DNA from 2 places in the Simiduia curdlanivorans genome. Region 2 is predicted to be linked to the other one. Evidence: predicted binding sites of a transcription regulator. Region 2 holds the regulator's gene; the other holds the start of a gene.
What was found. The regulator sigma-54, encoded in region 2, starts transcription at its own class of promoters, with help from an activator protein. The targets are predictions, from matches to a motif close to TGGCACANNNNTTGCNNT.
Positions count from the first base shown of each region.

Region 1: fliE (flagellar hook-basal body complex protein FliE) is a predicted target of sigma-54. The motif match lies at 3,838-3,855, and genes of this name have one in related genera.

Region 1 covers NZ_JAUFQG010000004.1:3,081,763-3,092,127, reverse strand. The annotation lists gene QWY82_RS13710 (FliH/SctL family protein) at 1-620, opposite strand, end outside; gene fliG (flagellar motor switch protein FliG) at 668-1,708, opposite strand; gene fliF (flagellar basal-body MS-ring/collar protein FliF) at 1,705-3,390, opposite strand; gene fliE (flagellar hook-basal body complex protein FliE) at 3,412-3,780, opposite strand; gene QWY82_RS13690 (PA3496 family putative envelope integrity protein) at 3,950-4,141, opposite strand; gene QWY82_RS13685 (sigma-54-dependent transcriptional regulator) at 4,329-5,774, opposite strand; gene QWY82_RS13680 (sensor histidine kinase) at 5,771-6,985, opposite strand; gene QWY82_RS13675 (sigma-54 dependent transcriptional regulator) at 7,283-8,719, opposite strand; gene QWY82_RS13670 (flagellar export chaperone FliS) at 9,006-9,395, opposite strand; gene QWY82_RS13665 (hypothetical protein) at 9,451-9,702, opposite strand; gene fliS (flagellar export chaperone FliS) at 9,928-10,311, opposite strand.
Region 2 covers NZ_JAUFQG010000004.1:1,988,350-1,998,714, forward strand. The annotation lists gene QWY82_RS08845 (peroxiredoxin family protein) at 1-288, opposite strand, end outside; gene msrB (peptide-methionine (R)-S-oxide reductase MsrB) at 526-1,029, shown strand; gene QWY82_RS08855 (trimeric intracellular cation channel family protein) at 1,030-1,641, opposite strand; gene yjgA (ribosome biogenesis factor YjgA) at 1,634-2,167, opposite strand; gene QWY82_RS08865 (HPr family phosphocarrier protein) at 2,263-2,532, opposite strand; gene rapZ (RNase adapter RapZ) at 2,540-3,439, opposite strand; gene ptsN (PTS IIA-like nitrogen regulatory protein PtsN) at 3,455-3,916, opposite strand; gene hpf (ribosome hibernation-promoting factor, HPF/YfiA family) at 3,921-4,211, opposite strand; gene QWY82_RS08885 (RNA polymerase factor sigma-54) at 4,322-5,866, opposite strand; gene lptB (LPS export ABC transporter ATP-binding protein) at 6,004-6,729, opposite strand; gene lptA (lipopolysaccharide transport periplasmic protein LptA) at 6,731-7,264, opposite strand; gene lptC (LPS export ABC transporter periplasmic protein LptC) at 7,251-7,835, opposite strand; gene QWY82_RS08905 (KdsC family phosphatase) at 7,840-8,370, opposite strand; gene QWY82_RS08910 (KpsF/GutQ family sugar-phosphate isomerase) at 8,389-9,363, opposite strand; gene QWY82_RS08915 (MlaC/ttg2D family ABC transporter substrate-binding protein) at 9,542-10,165, shown strand; gene QWY82_RS08920 (BolA family protein) at 10,292-10,365, shown strand, end outside.

The DNA of each region.
Region 1 (10,365 bases), 1.1 Mb from region 2:
GCGCTTAAAATAGACGCTAATTGAGCCTCGCCACGCAAATAAGCAAGATCATCTGGGTGTAATTGAATAACCGCGCGCCTCTCTGTTTGGGTCGCGGGTAATAAGGCCACACAAGTAGAAACTAAATTTTCAATATGCGGGCTTGGCGTTGACAACTCGGTCATAACAAGCTTGCGCGTTAAACGCTTTATGACCTGTGTAAGGATTGCCGATATGTGTTGTTGTTCCTGCTCAGCCGGGCCGGCTAAATTATCCAGCATGGCCTGTAACTTAGCCTTCAACTGCTCGGCTTGGGCATGATGTTCAGCGTAAGATTTTTCAGCGCCTTCAGCGCGCCCCTGCTCTAAGCCTTGGTTCATTCCCGCCGCGAAACCCTCGGCAAAGCCCTCTTTTCTCGCGGCATCAAAGATCGCGGCAATTTCATCGGTGGTCGGATACTTGGCCGGTTCTACATCCTCAACCCGCTCTTTAGCTCGTTCTGCTTCACGGCGCTTGGCTTCGCGTGCTTCTTTTTCAGCACTGGGAATTTTATTCGCCTGTTTACCCACTTGTGGCGGCAGCCATGTAACCGCGTGGGTTGCATTCTCAGCGCTGATATAGGCTTTATCGGAAGACGCCATTCACTACTCACTCATCCATTGGCCGGAATATATAAACTAGCTAGCCGTTAAAGCATTTGCTCGCCGCTGCCACCGAGCATGATTTCACCAGCATCAGCCATGCGCCTAGCAATTGTAAGAATTTCTTTTTGCGCTCCTTCAACTTCGGTAAGCCGGACAGGGCCTTTAGCTTCGAGATCATCGCGCAACAATTCGGCCGCGCGCTTAGACATATTTTTAAAGATTTTTTCCTGAAGGCTTTCATCAGCACCTTTGAGCGCAATGATAAGAATCTCAGAGGAAACTTCGCGCAATAGCGCTTGAATACCACGATCATCCACATCTTTAAGGTTGTCGAAGACAAACATAAGGTCTTGAATTTGGGTGCCGAGATCTTCATCCACCTCTTTAATGGAGTCCATGAGATCGGCTTCGATGGAGCTCTCTAAATTGTTCATAATTTCGGCAGCTACTTTCACGCCACCCATCGCTTTGGTTTGCGACCCGGCATTACCGGAAAATTGTTTCTCGAGAATATCATTGAGCTCTTGCAGCGCGCTGGGCTGCACTGTGTCGAGAGAAGCTACGCGCATCATGATGTCTAGCCGCACCTTATCGGGGAAATAACCCATGATTTCGGCAGCTTGGTCGCTATCGAGATAGGCCAACACAATGGCTTGAATTTGCGGGTGCTCATTGCGAATAATATCGGCAACAGAGCGAGATTCCATCCATTTTAAGGTATCTAAACCGGTGGTGTTGCCGCCCAGTAAAATACGATCGATAAGCCCGTTGGCCTTATCCTCACCTAAGGCGCTAACTAACATATTTCTGATATAGCCATCGGCACCCATACCCAAACCGGTTAAGGTTCTAACTTCTTCTAGAAAATTTGCGATAACCGCTTCAACTTCAAATTGCTGCACGTTGTTAAGGTGCGACATAGAGGTGCCGACTTTCTGCACCTCCTTCGGACCCATGTGTTTTAAAACTTGTGCAGCATCTGCCTCGCCCATAGACATCAGCAAAATGGCCGCCTGATCTACTTTGGAAAGCTTTAATTTCGGCTTTTCGTCAGCCGCTTTTTGCGAAGCTTTAGGGTCACTCATTCTTCATTTACCCAGCGTTTTATAACCTGCGCCACTCGACCGGGGTCTTCGGCAACTAACCCCTTGATCATATTGATTTGTTGCTCGTAACTCTCCTCTGGGCTTGGCAAGGCTAAGCCGTCGCCGCCTGTGAGTGTTACAGTTTCATCGGATAGATTTTCAAAACCACTTAAGCCCGCATCTTCAAGCGCCGCCATTTCTTTGGCGTTTTCCAATTCCTTCGCTCGTTGACCCGCTACTGCCAAGGTTTTCAAAACAGGTCTTAATAATCCGGTAATTAATACTAAGACAATAATGAGCCCAACGGCTTGTTTGGCCAGATTAAAGAACCAGGGTTGCTGCCAGAACTCCAATTCTTCGACAACCACTTCTTCAATACCCATGAAACGCGAGTTCAGTACATTAACACTATCCCCCCTTGCCGCGGAAAAGCCAACCGCATCGCGCACCAATATAGATAATCGCTCGAGCTCATTTTCGGTCCAAAGCTGGCGTTGCTCACCCTCAGCCGACGCAACGACTTTGTCATCGACCACAACCGCCACCGTTAAGCGCTTTATCTTTCCTAACTGATGCTTGGTATAACTAACCGTTCTATCGAGTTCAAAATTTCGCGTCGCTTGTTTACTGTCTCGGCGCGATTGATTGGCACCGCCAGCTTCACCGGCACCAGCAACCTGAGGGGCCGCTCCGTCATTAGGTGGTTGATTGGTTAAGGCGCCAGGAATACCCGCCGCTGTAGAGTTACCTATTTGAGATTCATCGACGGTTTGCTCACTTCTCACCGCGGGCAAATCCGGGTTAAACATTTCGTCCGCCTGCTCCACCTGAGTGAAATCTACTTCGGCGGAAACCTCCGCCCTATAGCGCCCGGCACCGATGATAGGTTCTAAGATTGAGTTTATACGGCCAACTATATCGCCTTCAATTTGACGCGTGTAGGTGCGCTGCTTCCCCGCCATCACCAACTCGAGATTTTCTTCGCCGGCGCTGAGTAAATTGCCTCGTTGATCGACAATGGTAACGTCTTCGAGTTTTAACTCGGGAATGCTGGACGCCACTAGATTGGCCATAGCTTTAACGTGTTCGGGCTTTACCTGTCGACCGGGATAGAGTTCGACGAAGATGGATGCGGTTGGTTTTCTCGCGTCGCGTACAAACACCGAAGCCTTAGGTATCGCTAAATGTACCCGGGCGCTACGCACTGCATTGATACTGGTAATGGTGCGGGCCAATTCACCTTCGAGGCTACGATGGTAGCGCGTCCCTTCCATGAACTGGCTGGTACCTAAGGGTTGCTCTTTATCGAGTAACTCAAAGCCTATGGATTTGTCACCGGGTATACCCGCCTCGGCCAATTTCAAACGCGCCGTGTGAATTTTATCGGCATCCACTAGAAGCGCTCCGGTGCTGCCATCCACCTTAAAGCCAATATCATTTTGCTCTAGGATTTGCGTCACTTCGCTACTGTCTAAGCGATCTAGGCTACCGTATAAAGGGCGATAATCTTCACCCTGGGTCCACAATACAACGGCGAAACCAATGGCCACACTAGCCGCCAAGCCGACCATTAGGCCAGCCTGGCGAATCAGATTTAAGTTGTTAAAACCTTCAACTAAATCGTTGCCGGGTTTTCCGCCGCCGGACAAATCATCGTCTAAATCAGCCGCTGCCGTTGCCATATTGCTTTAGCTCCGCAAAAATTAAATAGGCATGTTCATAACGTCGCGGTAGGCATCTACCAACTTATTTCGCACTTGCAACATGGCCTGGAAAGACACACTAGCTTTTTGCGACGCAATCATGACATCGGTAATATCAACACCTTGGTCACCCATTTCATAAGCTTTTGCCAAGGCAGTGGATTCTTGTTGTGTGTTATTCACACTGTTAACCGCTTTTGAAAAGAGCTCGCCGAAGCCGCTCGATGGCGGCTCTGTTGCACCAATTACCGTGCCCGGTTGGATTTGACCAGCCAAGGCTTTGACATCGTTTACTTGTGGCGGCATGGCTTGCTGTTTTATGGCTCGCATTTCCACCAACAAACGGTTGATATCCATTCTTTCTACCATAATTATCACCGTCGGCTTTTTGACTTTTCAGCCAAATGTTGTGCTCTTTCACCTATAAATGCACAAAGCAGGCCAAGAATTGCCGGCGGCACAAATTTGCCTTTGAGCTTAAAAAGGAATTGTTCAGGCGAAAAAAAAGCGGCTAATGCCGCTTTTCTTAGGGAGTGATTTAAATTCGAAAATCCAAATCCAGTTCGCGCAGTTCGCGCTTTAATCGCATCTCCTCGAGACGCTCTTCTAAACGGCGCCTCGGGTCAGTTGCATTTGCTGCCACGCGTGTATCTACGTCATCCACGCTATTGTCCATAACGTACACATCGTCACTGTCGTCGAAGCCAACACTTAATTCCATACCAGACATAACCTACCCCACCTAAGCAAAAAATCTGGTTATCAAAAAGCAGAAAATTCAAAGAAATAAGCTGCTTTAGTTATAAGCTGAAGGTAGATTCGAGACCGGCTACATCCGCATCTGGGTCGACCCTAGCCTGTCGCGGAAAATATAACGGGCTAGCGCTGCGGTCAACTGTTTATTTCACTAATTTTTATCAGTGTGCCATCTTCCAAGCGCCGTCTACATCAAAGCCATCATCCTTTAATCGAGCCACTTTATAGCGCAGGGTTCGGGCGCTGATGCCGAGGCGAGCCGCGGTGTCCTTTCGACTGCCATGAACCTTGCGCAAGGTATCTACGATCACCTCAAATTCACGCTTTTTCAGGTCGTCGCCCAGCAGGCCATCGGACACATTGGGCTCGGGGGTTTCTTGCTGTCGCACCGCGGCAGCAGCACTCGGTACAAACAAGGACTGGTCGGCTGGGGTTTGGCCTAAACCAAACTCCAAGCCTAGATCCAAGGGTTCTATGCGCGAGCTAGGCTGCAAAATCAACGCCCGCTGCATGACATTATCCAGCTCTCGAACATTGCCTGGCCAAGGGTAGTTTTCCAAGGTTTGTATGGCTGCCGGGCTTAACACAACGCCTTTGCGCCCCTGCTTTTGCGCATGCCGGCGCATAAGGCTCTCGGCCAATGGGCGAATATCATCTTTGCGCGCCCTAAGGGGCTGCCATTGCATAGGCAACACACTTAAGCGGTAGTACAAATCCTCGCGAAAACGGCCGTTTAGCACCTCTTCGCGCATGCCTCTATTCGAGGTAGCCATAACCCTAACATCGAGCTTGATCAATTTTCGACCGCCCAAGCGCTCAACCTCGCGCTCCTGTAAAACCCGCAACAATTTAGCCTGTAAACCGAGCGCCATTTCCGATATTTCATCGAGCAACAAAGTTCCACCGTTGGCCTGTTCAAATTTACCGGGTGCGCTCGCGTGAGCGCCGGTATAGGCCCCCTTTTCATGGCCGAAAAGCACGGCCTCGAGCATGTTTTCAGGTATGGCTGCGCAGTTAATGGCCACGAAGGGTTGATCCCTACGCGCCGATCGAGCGTGGATATAGCGGGCTAACACCTCCTTACCTGTGCCTGATTCACCGAGTATTAATACCGTAGAATCCGATTGCGCCACTCGATCGGCCAGCTGCAGTAGCTGCTTGCTTTGTGCCGACTCGGCCACCGGCGCGTCATACACAATGCCCTGATTGATTGCGTGTTTATGGACTAACTGGACCAAGTCCTGGGACTCAAATGGCTTCACCAAATAATCCACCGCGCCCTCGCGCATGGCTTCTACCGAGTCGACAATGCTGCCGTAGGCCGTCACTAGTAACACGGGTACCTGTGGGTGGTATTGACGCACATGGCGCAGTAGGTCGTGCCCGGAAAGTTTACCCATGTTGATGTCGGAAACGATCATGGCAACCTCATTGCCATCGGACAGATAGCTAATGGCCGCCTCGGCACAGGCCACAGACGCCGTACTTATACCCGCAAAAGAGAGCGTATCCTCCATGGCATCACGCAAACTTGCGTCGTCTTCGACAATCAAAACGGTTTCCGCACTGAGTTTTGCGGGACGCTCATTAACGGCTTGCGCGGTCATGCTTTCACCTCTGACGTTGATGTTGTTTGCGACTGGGAATGAAGTACGGGCAGAATCAAACTGGCGCGCGTGCCCTTGCCCTTTATCGATCGAATGGTAAATTTTCCACTGTGTGCCTTAGCCACTTGCTGAACCACGGCTAAACCAAGCCCGGTGCCCTGGGCTTTGTTGGTCACAAAAATATCACACACCGAATCAGCGATATCCTCGGGCAAACCAGGGCCTTGATCTAACACGCTAATGGCCAGCGCATCGTTGAGAAAAGACTCTAAGGTAATCGCAATTGGCTTGGCCTCGCTATCGGCTTGCAAGGCATTATCGACCAGGTTTTGCACCGCGCCACTAATGGCTTCGAGATTGACTTTAATACTGCATTGCGGATTTCTGACGACCCACTGGCAGTTGACATTGGCCTGCTTTAGCGCTGCATCAAGAGCTTCTTCCAGTGCCTCTTTGAGCTTTTGCACGGTGATAATATCGGGTAGCGGCAATTCGCCCTTCACAAAAAACAGCATGTCTTTAACCTGCTGTTCCATGTGCAAAAGTCGCCCGCGGATTTTTTCGGTGCAGACTCGAGAGCGCTCGACATCGCCGTCAAATTGAGTCAAATGATTGGCGTAAAGCAACGCAGCCGAAAGCGGTGTGCGAATTTGATGGGCCAGTGCGGCCACCATTTTACCGAGCGAAGATAGCCGTTCGTGGCGGCTGAGCTGGTCTTGCAAATGCCGGGTTTGAGTTTGATCGGTCAATAGAATGATTTGCCCGTCGCCGTCGAGGGAGCGCGTAGCAATAGAGTAACGGCGCCCATCCAGGGTGGAAACCTCGTGCCCGTCATCGGCCTTGGGAGAAAAGTTGCGCTCAATGATTTGTCGCCACAAACATCCGATCAGTGGTTCAGATAGCATTTCGCGGCTGGCCGGATTGGCTTCAGTTATTCTGCCAAAGGCGTCCAACACAATAACGCCACCGGGCAAGACATTGAGCAGCGTCTCTAGCCTATTGGCCAATTTTTCCTTCTGTGCCAATTCCTGTAAACGCTGGGCGGAAACCGTCGACAACTCTTGGTTGAGCTCTAAAACTCTCGACTGCAAAGCATCATAGGAGTTTGCCAACTGAGCCGACATCTCATTAAAGAGCTCAAACGCAGACTTCAAGCCGTCTGGTTTTTCGTAGTCTTCCCGTTGTATCGAGTTTACGGCTAATTGCCCCATGGCTTATTCCAGCAAGGTGTCAAAAAAATCGCATTTCTGCGTTCAAATAAGACAGGTGCAAAGGAAGTGCCAAGAAAAGCGAATGCGGCAAAGTTTATCCGGTGAAGGGGGAACAAGCTACAAGCTACAAGGCGGGGGGCCGCCCCCTACAAGCTACAAGCTACAAGCTACAAGCTAGGGTCGTGCAAAAAAAGTGGCCCGCAAGGGCCATATTTTTGATTTTGATTTTGATTTTGATTTTGCTTGCGGCTTGCGGCTTGCGGCTTGCGGCTTGCGGCTTGCGGCTTGCGGCCAAATTTAACGACTCAACCCATACTTGCGCATTTTTTCCACGAGCGTGGTTCGACGAATCGTCAATCGATCGGCTGCACGCGCTACCACACCACCCGTATCGTCTAAGGCCTGCTGAATAAGACTGCACTCAAGGGACGTGAGGTACTCTTTCAAATCGATGCCGGTATCAGGTAATAGAGGGTTTTCACCCACCTTAATAACCGTGTTATGGCTATCTTGTTCGAGCTGAAAAAACTCTTCTTGCTCCAGTTCATCCACATGCTGATATTTACTAGGCAGGTCTTGGGCGCCCACCACCTTGCCCGGCATCATGATGGCCATACGCTCAACCAAGTTCGCCAATTCTCTGACATTGCCGGACCACTCGTGTCGAGACAAAGATAATATAGCCGAGGAGTTGAAGCGTGCACTACCGCGCCCTTCGGCCTCCATTTTCGAAACCAGCTCGGTAATTAAAACCGGAATATCTTCGGCTCGCTCTCTTAGGGCCGGAACCTCAATGGGGAATACATTCAGCCGGTAGTACAAGTCTTCGCGAAACCGATTTTCGGTAATCATGTCATCTAAGTTGCGATGGGTTGCGGCAATAATTCGAACATTGGTGGGTTGGGTTTTATTGCTACCAACCCGCTCAAAACAGCGCTCTTGCAACACGCGAAGTATCTTTACCTGCATGTTGAGCGGCATATCGCCTATCTCATCGAGAAACAGCGTACCGCCCTCGGCCATTTCAAAACGCCCAGCACGGGAGCTAATAGCGCCGGTGAAAGCGCCTTTTTCATGACCGAATAACTCGCTTTCTAAAAGCTCCGCCGGAATCGCACCACAATTTACGGGTACGAAAGGCTTGTCGCGACGGGTCGAGTTATAGTGCAGGTTTCTAGCGACAACCTCTTTGCCGGTGCCAGACTCGCCTGTAATTAACACGGTGACATCTTTGTCGGCTACTTGCGCCATCATTTCGCGCATTTTCTCAACCGCAGGCGCGGAGCCAACCAAGCTCCTAAACAGATGGGGAACGCGTTTAGTACCTGACTTGGCATTGCGACTCAGCATTCTGTGAAAGCGTTGGGCTCTATGCAATAGATCAAGTAATTGATTGTAGGTGGGCTGGCTTGGCATTTCGCCAATGATTTTATGCTTTAAATAAGGATTGGTTTCGGCGGGAAGCGCCGACTCTTGCCCGACGAGGATAACTGGCAGGCCCTGATCCCAATCATGTACCCGCTGCAGGCGCGAAATGAGTGCAGGATGATCCTTATTTTCGCCCAAAAAAACAGCGCTGTAACGATGGGCGCTATCGGCCAGATCAGCCTCCTCTTCCCAGCGGCTGGTATCAACAGTAAGGGCGGATTCACCCATGAAATCTAAGATTACCTTGAGGTCCCGCCGGCGCTCGGCGTTATCATCTACAACAAGAATTTTAATGGGTTCTAACAACATGTGGATTTCCTAATTTACACCTAAGGATTACTGCAATCCGGCGACGAACATCACCTCAACCTGGAGGCCCCTATCACTGTTGGCATTAACTTCCGTGTCGGAAGTCAAAAAAACAACTTAGTGCAACAAGTAATAGTCAAAACTTTGCCACTGGTCAAATTCTTGGCAGGGGTTTAGATGGAATGTTTTCGTCTAGAAATTGACGTAGTTACGTGCTTCTTGTTCTAAGAGACCGTAAAAGTCAAAAAGGTGCTATTAAGAGAGGTTATTAAATATACAGGGCTTAGTTTACTTTACTCGCAATGCCGCCCCAGCCATCGCTCAGTGTTTCCAGCAAAGCGAGAATTTCCTCGCAATCCGACTTGGAAAATTGGCGCTGATTCTGCACCAGCTTGCCCTGCATATAGAGGTAAAGGTTGTGTAAGTTGTAAGGTAAATCAGAAGCCACGTCAAAATTTAATGATTCCGATAAACCGCCAATAACCCCTAAACATTTGGCCACGTGTTTACGCCGGACGTCGTCTTTACCTTGGCTATCAGCGAGCAGCGCCTGCTCCAGCTGCGCCGTGGCACTATTGTACAGAAGTGCAATGAGTTGATGCGGGCTCGCCCCTTGCACTTGGCTCTCAAGCCCAAGGCGCTGATACAACTCCGTTCCTTTAGCTTTAAACATGACGAGTCCTCAAGCTGTTAACCAAGCTTAGCGTGTTAAAACTGGGTTTACCCATTCAATGTAACTGATTAACCGTGCGATGTAACTCAGAACTCAGCACTAAGTCTTTGTAGAGGTGCACGACAGCATTTAGCTCCATCAGAAGTGTTTTTGCGTCGCGCTCTGGGTCTTCACTAGCTTCATTTAACGCCTGCATAAGGCTTAGGTCAAATTGCCGAACCTTATCCCAGTCCTGCTCAGATAAAGCCGACTCTAACGCTTTACGCATGCGAACTAAACGCCATTGGCTGTGCGGTATTAACGCCATGTGATACTCCTGAGATAGATTAGCTACCTCAGGTTATCGACAGCAGGAATGCAAACTTAAAGAAAAGGACGACTAAAATTTTTCGTGAATACAGAGCAATTCAAACACAACCACCCGGAAGATTAGTCCGCCTCCGCCCCTAGCCAATAAACCTAACGCTTACGGTAATGCGGTTAGGGAAACGCTAAGCCGCCCTGCTTGAATCGCTTCGACCAATCGACTGGTTTATCTAGCGATGCTGGTTGCTTGGTCGGTTATTCCGTCCCACCCCAATTTAATTTCAGAGAGCAAATGTTCCGCTTCGGCTAGCGCTTCTGGATTGTGTTGTTGTATGAGCTTATCGGCCACATAGTCATAGATTGAATCTAAGTTAGCTGCAATTTCACCGCCTTTTTCGAAATCTAGGCTTGACCTTAATCCGTTTAAAATTCCAACGGTCTTAACAAGCAGCACTTCAAAGTCTTTTTGGTTATTTTCGGCTAAACACATCTTTGCTTGGCCAATGCGCTCTAAGGCGCCGTCGAGCAGAAGCGCGATCACACGGTGGGGGGATATTTCATTGGGTTCAGCTGCCATCATTTTGGCAGCGCGAGTGGCAACTACAGTCATCGGATTATCCTCAAGTGTCAAAAAAACCTCAGCACTTAGGTGCTTGAAAGTTTT
Region 2 (10,365 bases):
CAATTTGGGGTCGGCGAGCATAGTGAATGGCCGAGGGTGATTAGCAACAAAGCGGCGCACTTGCGCTGGGGTGTCGCTAAACACGGCAATTACTTCGAGGTTTTGATCTTGCCAGTGCTGATAATTTTGACTCAGCTCATACACCCGTAAGTGGCAGAAGGGGCAGGCTGCATCGCGGAAAAATGACAGCATAACGCGCTTGCCCCTGAAACTTTTCAAGCTGAAGGGTTTGCCGTAAATATCCTTGGTTGCGAAATTTAACCCTTGGTGCGGTGTGATTAGTCGCATGGCGTCAGCTCATGGTTATAGGATTTTAGTCGGTTACGAGCGAAATGGGATTTTGGATGACAAAAGCATTAAAAAACGAATTAGCGGCGATGCAACATAGGAAACTTGCGGCAATGCTCTGAGTTGGCTGGCTTCCCCTAGAGCTTAGAAAAGCGCGGGTGTAACAAATACATCTAGGCCGAGTCTAACCGATAACTAGACTCATTTGCCGTATATAGAGGTATCGCTGTGACAAAGATGATTGGTTGTATCTTGCTGCTGGTTTCGCTCTTCGCCTGTGCGGACAAGGCCCAAGTAGATAATGAAAAAATAGAACAAGCTAAAAAAATGATCGCTGATCAGCGAAATCTTGAATCGATCTCCAGAGATGTATGGGCCGAGTTATTAACGGCGCAACAATTTGATGTGATGTGGAATGGCGCCACCGAGAGAGCTTTTACAGGCGCTTTGTTAGAGACAAAAGGTGAGGGTACTTTTGTGACAGCCGGGTGTAAATTACCGGTATTTCGGTCTGAGCATAAGTATGAATCGGGCAGCGGCTGGCCCAGCTTTTGGGAGATGTTTAATGCCGACAATATCGTCCTTAAAAAAGATTACAGCTGGGGTATGCGCCGGGTAGAGGTATTATCCAAATGTGGTGAGCATCTTGGCCATGTGTTCGAAGATGGGCCAGAGCCCACTGGCTTACGCTATTGCATCAATTCGGCGGCGTTAGAATTTATTCCCGATCAACAGCAATAGTTAGTCTTGGTATTTTGGTAGCCTAAGGTCCCAAATAATCGCAGCACCGCGCAGACTGAAGGCGCCGATAAAGCCTAGGCAGATGCTTAATGACGAGTCTAGCTGCAGATGATTTGCGATGAGAAACACGAGCGAACCCGTCACGCTCGCCGAGACGTAAATTTCAGGTTCCAAAATAACCGGCATTTGGTCGAGCATAACGTCGCGAATCACACCGCCGAAGGAGGCGGTTATCATGGCCATGGCGATAGCGACTAGCCAGGAGTCGTTCCACGCGAGTGACGTGTGAGTTGCCATCACGCTAAACAGGGCCATACCGGCGGCGTCCATCCACACCAGCGCGCGGTGTTTTGACGCTATATAGTGGGCAATAAAGTAGGTGAGCGCCGAGGCGATCACGCACACATAAAGATAAATCGGTTCGGCTAACCAAAACACTTGAGGTTTATTGAGTATTAGATCTCTTATGGTGCCGCCACCAATGCCGGTGACTACACCCAGAAGGATAAAGCTCATGATATCTTGCTGTTTCTCTGCCGCCGCTAGGGCGCCAGAGATAGCAAAAACTGCGCAGCCTAAAATGCCGGTAAAAAAGATGATTTCACTAAACAAGGCTGCTAGACACGATGGTGTCGCGTATCGCACGAAAGACTTTGCGTGCAGCAGCAGGCGGCTTGCTGCGCTCGAGTTCGGACTTTGCCGTGCGCACTAGTTGCCTTAGTTGCTGTCGGTCAGCTTGAGGGTAGTCCAACATAAACTCGTTGATAGCGTCGTCGCCATCGGCAATAAACCGATCGCGCCAACGCTCGGCTAGGTGTTGTTGCAAAACGTGTTGTTCTGAAACTTGCATTAAGCCTTGGTAAGCTGCTGCGATGGCTTCGTGATCGGCTTCGCGCATCAGTCGCCCAATAAACTGCATGTGCCGGCGTTTTGCGCTGTTGGTTTTGATGCGACCCATTTCTACGATAGCCAGTTGCAACGTTTCCGGCAGCGGAATCTTGCTCAGCTGATCCTTATTGAGATCACATAGCTTAGCCCCAAGCTGCTGTAGCGCTGTGGCCTCGTTTTTGATTTGGGTTCGACTTTTTGGGAGTTCTTCGCCGTCGAGCAGGTCGTCAGCTGGGTCGTGATTTGCCATGATAATATCCAAAATTCTTGCTCGGCCCTTCCATCAGGTGCGGGCGGTTGCGTCTCGGCCCGCATGGTACCCAACTCGGGGTTAAAGCGACAGCGTTACTCGCCTTCGCCGAAGTAGTCGTTGATCAGAGCGGTGATGGCGTCCATGGCTTCCTGCTCATCGTCGCCGTCGGTTCTTAGGTTGAGCTGTGTGCCTTTGGCCGCGGCTAGCAGCATGAGCGACATAACACTTTTGCCGTCTACCATTCTCTCGCCGATGCCCGCTTGAATTTTGCAGCCAAAACGTGCGCACAAGGTCGCCATTTTTGCCGCCGCACGGGCGTGCAGGCCTAGCTTGTTGATAATCTCTATTTGGGTTTCAATCACGCTACGCCTAGCCCTTTGTGCCGGTTAATTCTCGATGCCTAAGTTGTAGTTTAGAGTTTTTTCCCGCCAGTGCTTTATAAAGTTCTTCGGCCATATAAACCGATCGGTGTTGGCCACCAGTGCAGCCAATAGCGATGGTCATGTAGCTGCGGTTGCTTTGTTCAAATTTTGGCAGCCAGCGCGTTAAGTGCGCCAGAATATCGCTGCGCATTAGGCGCGTGTCTTCTTGTTCTTCTAAAAAATCCGCCACCGGCTGATCTTGCCCCGTTAGGGCCCTCAAGTGGGGTTTCCAGTAAGGATTGGGTAGGCAGCGCACGTCAAATACGAAATCGGCGTCTACCGGCACCCCGCGCTTAAAGCCAAAGGACACCAGTTGCACGGACATACTGGTATCGGCGTTCAAGCTGACGCGGTTTTTGACCAGGTCGCGCAGTTGATGCAGGGTGAGGGTGGTTGTGTCGATGACTAGATCGGCTAAATCGACGATGGGTTGCAGTAGCTCGCGCTCTTTTACCGTCGCCTCTTTTAGGCTGACCCCTTCTTTACTAAGTGGGTGCTTGCGCCGCGTTTCGCTAAAGCGCTGAATCAGTACCGGTGATCGGGCATCTAAAAACATGACCTCGATCCGTATACCCTTGGCATTGGCGTCGGCCACCAATTGTGGAAACTTGGGCAGTTCCTGCCAAGCATTGCGAGCATCGACGCTGATCGCAAATAGAGAATTGGGTGTTGGATCTGATACTAATTGATGTACCAGCTCGGGTAGTAAGCGCAAAGGCAGATTATCGACACAGTTAAATCCTAAATCTTCGAGCACGTGCAGGGCGGTACTCTTGCCTGCTCCGGAGCGGCCACTGACGATAATTAAGCGCGGTGATTGTTTGACCGTACTTTTATCCGTATTCATGTTGACAGAATCCCTTTATTGCGTGGCAAGGTATGCGCTTACCCTACTATAGAGTAGATCGCTTGTCTCAGCCGTTCTCAGTGCCGCGCGGAATTCTTCCTGTTGAAATAATTCGGCCAGTTTTGCCAATGTTTGTAAGTGCTCGCTACTGGCTTCTTCCGGCACCATAAGGGTAAATATGACGTCGACCGGCGCACCGTCGATGGCATCGAAGTCGATCGGGCTGGAGAGCACAACCAAAGCGCCAATAGTGCTTTCACAGCTGGCGACTCGACAGTGTGGGATAGCAATTCCATGACCTAAGCCCGTGCTACCCAGTTTTTCACGCGCGATTAAGCTGCGAAATAGTGTATCGGCATCTAGGCTGGGTATATCAGTGGCGATGATGTTGGCGATCGTCTCAAGCACGCGCTTTTTACTGACGCCCTCTACACCGTGTTGTACACGGCGAGGGGCTAGAAGGGTTTCAAACTGCATAGGGTTATCGATGGCTTCGGAGTTTTTCTTTGTGTTTAATTAGTTGGCGATCTAGCTTATCAGAGAGCAGGTCTATGGCTGCATAGAGATCCTGAGACTCTGAATCAGCGAAAAATTCAGCGCCACTGACGTGTACTGTCGCTTCCGCCTTTTGCTGTAGTTTATCAACACTTAGTATGGTGTTGATACTGGTTATTCGGTCGTGGTGTCGCTCGAGCTTTTCCAGCTTTGCATGGACGTAATCTTTTATGGCGTCGGTCAGGTCTAGGTGGTGTCCGCTGATATTTATTTGCATTCGGCTGCTCCTTTGTGTCGCTGCTTTTGCTGTCAACTGCCCTTTTTTGGTGCAAACCCCAAAGCTGGGCGCCTAAAACTAGGGTGTAGCGGTGTTGCTTGATCTAGCGTTTAGATCAATCTCTTGCGTTCATTGGATGCTGCAATGCCCAATGACTCTCGGTATTTAGCGATAGTTCTGCGCGCTACCTGAATGCCTTGCTCTTCAAGCAGGGTGGTGATTTTACTGTCGCTTAAGGGTTTTTTCGGATTCTCAGCCGCCACCAGCTTCTTAATAATGGCGCGAATCGCGGTGGATGAGCACTCTCCACCCGCATCCGTGCTGACGTGGCTGGAGAAAAAGTATTTCAGCTCGAAGATGCCCCGCGGGGTGTGCATATACTTTTGTGTGGTAACGCGGGAGATGGTGGACTCGTGCATGCCAACTTCTTCTGCAATGTCGTGCAGTACCATAGGGCGCATGGCCTCGGGGCCGGATTCAAAAAAGCCCATTTGCTTTTCGACGATGCAACTGGCGACCTTGAGCAGGGTTTCGTTGCGGCTTTGCAGGCTCTTGAGGAACCAGCGCGCCTCTTGCAAATGGTCGCGCATGAAGTTGTTATCTGGGCTGGTATCTGCCCGTTTGACGAGCGAGGCGTAACCAGCGTTAATGCGTATTTTAGGCGCTATGTCTGGGTTAAGTTCCACTAACCAGCGATCCTGCTTCTTACTGACAAAGACATCTGGAACAACATATTCAGTATCGGCCTGTGCGATTTGTTCGCCGGGGCGCGGGTTTAGGGTTTGAATTAACCCGATTACCTCTGCCAGCTCAGCTTCTTTAAGTTTACAGCGCCGCATCAGTTGCTTGTAATCGCGATTGCCTAACAGCGCTAAATGATCCTTAACAATAAGCTTAGCAGCATCTAGGAAAGGTGTAGTAGTTGGCAGTGTTCGCAGTTGGATAAGTAGGCACTCGGCCAAGTCTTGGCCGGCGACACCGACCGGGTCAAACTGTTGAATGCGATGGAGAACCGCTAACACTTCGTCCAGTTCAACCGGGTCTTCGAGCATTTCCTGTTCTTGATTGAGGCCCTCGGCTATGTCGCCGATGGGGTTGCCCAGCATGCCGCTCGGTTCGATATCGTCGATGATCGATAGGGCGATGACTCTGTCCCTGTCGCTCATGGGGGTTAAATTGAGCTGCCACAGCAGGTGTTCCTGCAGGCTTTCGCCGGTGCTATCGCCGCGCTCGTAATCGCGGTCTTCGTCGCTGCCTGAACCGCTGCTGGCTGGGCCGGAGGTGTAGATGTCGTCCCAGTTGGTGTCGACCGGCAGGTCGTCGGGTATGTCGTTGTTCCAGTCACTATCCATCTCATTGGACTGGTTGTTATCGGGTGAAGTTTCCGGCGTGTTTAATTCTTGTAGGTTGGTTTCGGTAGATTCTTTGGCACTGTTAAATTCTGGGTCGCTAGGTTCGCTGACATCGCTACTGGCCTCTGTGTCCTGTGCCCCGTCTTCGCCCTCTGATATTTCGAGCATGGGGTTGGATTCTAGCGCCTCCTGAATTTCCGCTTGCAAATCCAAGGTGGACAACTGCAGCAGCCGGATGGCCTGCTGCAACTGCGGCGTCATGGTCAGTTGTTGACCTAGCTTGAGCTGTAGTGATGGCTTCATGGTTTGATGACTAACATCCTTTAAGGTAGTGCCTCGCAACTTCGCCGAGGTATGGTCTTAGTGTAGTCATCCGTCAGGGCTCAGGCAATATTGACAAGCAAGCTCCATGCCTTTATGAGCCGTAGGGTAAATTAAAATTAGAGAGTGAATTGATCACCTAAATAAACCTCGCGGACTCGCTGGTTGGCTAGCACAGTATTGGCGTCGCCTTCTGCGATGATATGCCCCTCGCTGACGATATAGGCTTTCTCGCAGATACTGAGAGTTTCGCGCACATTGTGATCGGTAATAAGCACGCCTATACCGCGTTCTTTGAGGTGTTTGATGATGTTTTTAATGTCGCCCACGGAAATTGGGTCTACCCCAGCAAAGGGCTCGTCCAGCAAAATAAACTGCGGCTCAGTGGCCAATGCCCGTGCAATTTCTACGCGTCGTCGCTCGCCGCCAGAAAGTGCCATGCCTAGGCTGTCTCGAATATGGGTGATGTGAAATTCTTCGAGCAATGCTTCCATGCGTGCGAGGCGTTGCTTGCGGTTGAGCTCCTTGCGCGTCTCCAGTATGGCGAGAATATTGTTGGCCACGGTGAGCTTGCGAAATACGGACGCTTCTTGGGGTAGATAGCCGATACCGGCGCGCGCGCGGCCGTGGATGGGCATGCCCGTCAGGTTTTTATCGTCGATTAATACGCGCCCGGCGTCATTTTCCACCAGGCCCGCAATCATGTAAAAACAGGTGGTTTTGCCTGCCCCATTGGGGCCGAGTAGGCCGACGATTTGACCGCTGTTGACCTCCATGGACACATCGATAACGACACGCCGACCCTTGTAACTTTTGGCCAAATTTAATGCACTTAATTTAGCCATGCTATTCCTTCGCGTCGCTGTTTTTTTTCTGGGGTTGAAGAATCATTTTTACCCGGGAATTATTACTGTCTCGGCTGCCGGCTTCCACCAGCGCGAGATGAATGTCGTAGTTAATAATATCGCCCGTCACGATGGAGCCGTCTTGTTCAACTTGCGCGTTTTCAGTGATGGTTAATTTATCTTCTACAACCTCGTACTTGAGCGTGTTGCCGCGCGCAATAATCACTTCTTTGTCGAGTGCCGGCTTTTGTTGAAAGTGCGCGGGCGCGCCGGTGGCAACAATGCGGTTAACTTTTTTCTCGGCGCTGTGGATGACAATTTTATCGGCAACAATATGAATGCTACCTTGATCCATTTGCACGTTGCCGGTGTAAACAGTGATGCCTTTATTTTGATCCTGCGTTGCTTTGTCGGCTTCGATCTGAATCGGTTGGTCGCGATCCTCGGGTAGGCCGTAACTTAAAACGCTGGTCAGCGCCAAGGCTAGGATGGTTGTATTTTTAACAGCACCTTTAACGGTATTAATAAGGGGCATGGGTTCCTCTTACCTTGTGTTTAAGCGTGAGTGTTTGGGCCTTCATGTCAGCGGTTAAACCCACTGCAGTGGTTGTGCCCGTCGGTGTAATGATTTTTACCGGCTGGTCGGTATCGGCTATTTGACGCTTAGTAAAATAGATCATTCGATCGGTAAAGAGTTCCGTTATGCCTTTGACTGGATCTTCCTGCCATAAATGCACGTTGCCAATCAGTTCAACTTGCTGGCCTTTTTCTGTCGCGCGCCCCTGATCGGCTGTGATGTGCCAAGGGCGGGTGTTGTGCGTGAAAATTTGGGCTTCTATGGTTTCTATTAGGGTGTAGTCTTGATCGCTCGCCTTGCCTTTGGGTTGGAAGTGATCGGCGCGCGCACCGGTGATGTGTTGGCTTAAGCTTCCGCTCACATCGTATTGTTTGCTAATAAAGTTGGTAATAAAAAAAGCCGGTGCCATTTGTTGGTCTTTAGCGCTGCCTTTATCGAACAGTCGGCTGGACGGGTTGTCGACACTAAACAGATAAACAACAACCATAATGGCGATAATTATTGGCAGTAATTTCTTTAGTATTGCCATGCTTTTAGTCTTTACCTAAATAGACATTGAGCAGGTCTTGGTGTGTACCTTGAGATTTCATTAGGTAGTCGCAAGCCTCGCGCACCGCGCCTTCGCCACCGTTGCGGCTACTTTGCCAGTGGGCTTGGGCTACCACATCCGGGTGGGCGTTTGCTGTTGTCATGGCGAGGCCCACTTTAACCATGCAGGTTAGGTCGGGGTGATCGTCGCCCATAAAAGCGATTTGTTCTAGCGCGATAGAGTGGCTGGCGAGTATTTCTTGTAGCGCGGTAAATTTATCTTCGCGCCCTTGAATTAAAATAGTAATGCCCAGATCTTTAGCTCGGCGCTCCACCAGTGCGCTGGTGCGGCCGGTGATGATGCCCACTTTAACCCCGGTTTTTTGCAGCAGTTTTATGCCGTGGCCATCTTGCGTGTTGAACGCTTTCATCTCGTTGCCGCTGTTATCGAAATACAGCTTGCCGTCGGTTAAAACGCCGTCCACATCGAGCAGCAGTAGGCGAATGGATTGGGCAATTTTTAAAACTTGTGTCATGGAGTTAACTCTTAAAAACTAAACGATTCCGGCACGCAATATGTCGTGCATGTGCAGCAAACCCACGGGATGATTGTTGTCATCCTCCACCACCAGGGCGGTAATCTTTCTTTGCTCCATGACGTTTAGCGCTTCGGCTGCTAAGAGCGATGCCTTGATAGCCTTGGGCTTTTTGTTCATGACTTGTGCCATGGTGGCGGTGGCAAGGTTAATACCCTGATCGACATTGCGGCGCAGGTCACCGTCGGTGAAAACGCCTATTAATTGATCGTTGCTGTCGACGATGGTAGTCATACCAAAACCGGTCCGAGTCATCTCCACCAACGCTGACGAGAGTAGGCTGTCGGGCGACACTTTTGGCAATTCGGTGCCGCTGTGCATCAGATCGCTGGCGCGAATAAGTAGGCGTCGACCCAAGGCACCGCCTGGGTGAGAGAAGGCGAACTCTTCTTTAGTAAACCCACGCGCCTCCAATAGCGCCACCGCGAGGGCATCGCCCATGACCAGGGTAACCGTGGTTGATGAGGTGGGGGCAAGATCGAGCGGACAGGCCTCTTCTTTAATACTGATATCTAAATTTACGTCGGCCGCTTGTGCGAGTGGCGAATTAGGGTTGCCGGTCATGCTAATGATGTTGATTTGCATGCGCTTAAATAGCGGTATCAGCGTTAACACTTCGGCCGAGCTGCCCGAGTTGGAGATGGCGATCACCACATCATTTTTTGTGACCATGCCTAAGTCGCCATGGCTGGCTTCGCCCGGGTGCACGAAGAAGGCGGGGGTGCCAGTGCTGGCAAAGGTGGCTGCCATCTTGCCACCTATGTGGCCGGATTTACCCATGCCGGTGACGATGACGCGCCCTTGACAGGCCAAGATGATTTCACAGGCTTTAACAAACTGTTGGTCGATGCGTGCTTGTAACGCGCTCACCGCTTGCGACTCTATAGCTACGGTTCGCTTTCCCGCCTCGATAAAGGCTGTTGTCTGACTCATGTGTCGGCTCGTCACAGATGGTGGGTAGTTTAGATTGGGTAATGGTATAGTGCTAACCGCGTAATGTCAGCAATGCCGTGTTAGCTGATGTGGGGATTGAGCCTGCAGGCTTTCACCGTTTAGTTGCTGATGTTTGTGGGCGAGCGAGAGAAACAAGTACTGATTTTGAGGAAGATGTATGTGGGGTTGGATTAAAAAGTTAGCGTTTGTGGGCAGTTTATTGGCTACGCAAGTGGGTTTTGCTGCATCTACTGTTGGCCCCCACGAGGTGGTCGTGAAAGTGGTCGATGATTTGCGGGTTGCCGTGCGCAAGCACAGCGATGCAACAGACCCAGAAGGGCTGGCCCTGATGCAGGAAATGCGCAGTATTTTAGAGCCAGTGGTCGACTTTGGTTTTATCGCAAAAGTCGTCATGGGCGATACTGCAAAATCAGCCACTAAAGATCAGGTTGGCCGATTTGAAGCGGTTTTTCGTGAAAGCTTGGTGTCTACCTATGCGAAAGGCATGAAGGGCTATGTAGAAGCGGAGATGAATATTCCCCCGCTTGGCCCAGAAGCGCAGGGGCAAAATCGCGTTGCTGTGCGTCAGGAGGTGACTACTACATCCGGTATTCAAGTCATTGATTACACCATGGCGAAAAACAGAAGCTCGGGCGAGTGGAAGTTGATCAACGTGGTTCTGAATGGTATTAACTTGGGTAAAACCTTTCGAAGCCAATTCGCCCAGGCTATTAAGCAGCACAACGGTGACGTTGATAAAGTTATCGAGCTTTGGGCTCAGGCGCCACAGGCTAAGTCTTAGGCGCGTTAGCCGTGCAATAGCCGGCGCAAACCAGTAAACTTGGCACCCCCTTTATTGGGGGTGTTTTTGTTTTTGGGCCTTTGATTTCGAGGTTCATGGTCGAAAAGTGAACAATTGAGGTGGTAAATGCAACCGAGTGAAATAAAAGCGCTGCTAGAGGCGAATATTGCGGGTAGCCAAGTCGAGGTGAGTTCGGACGG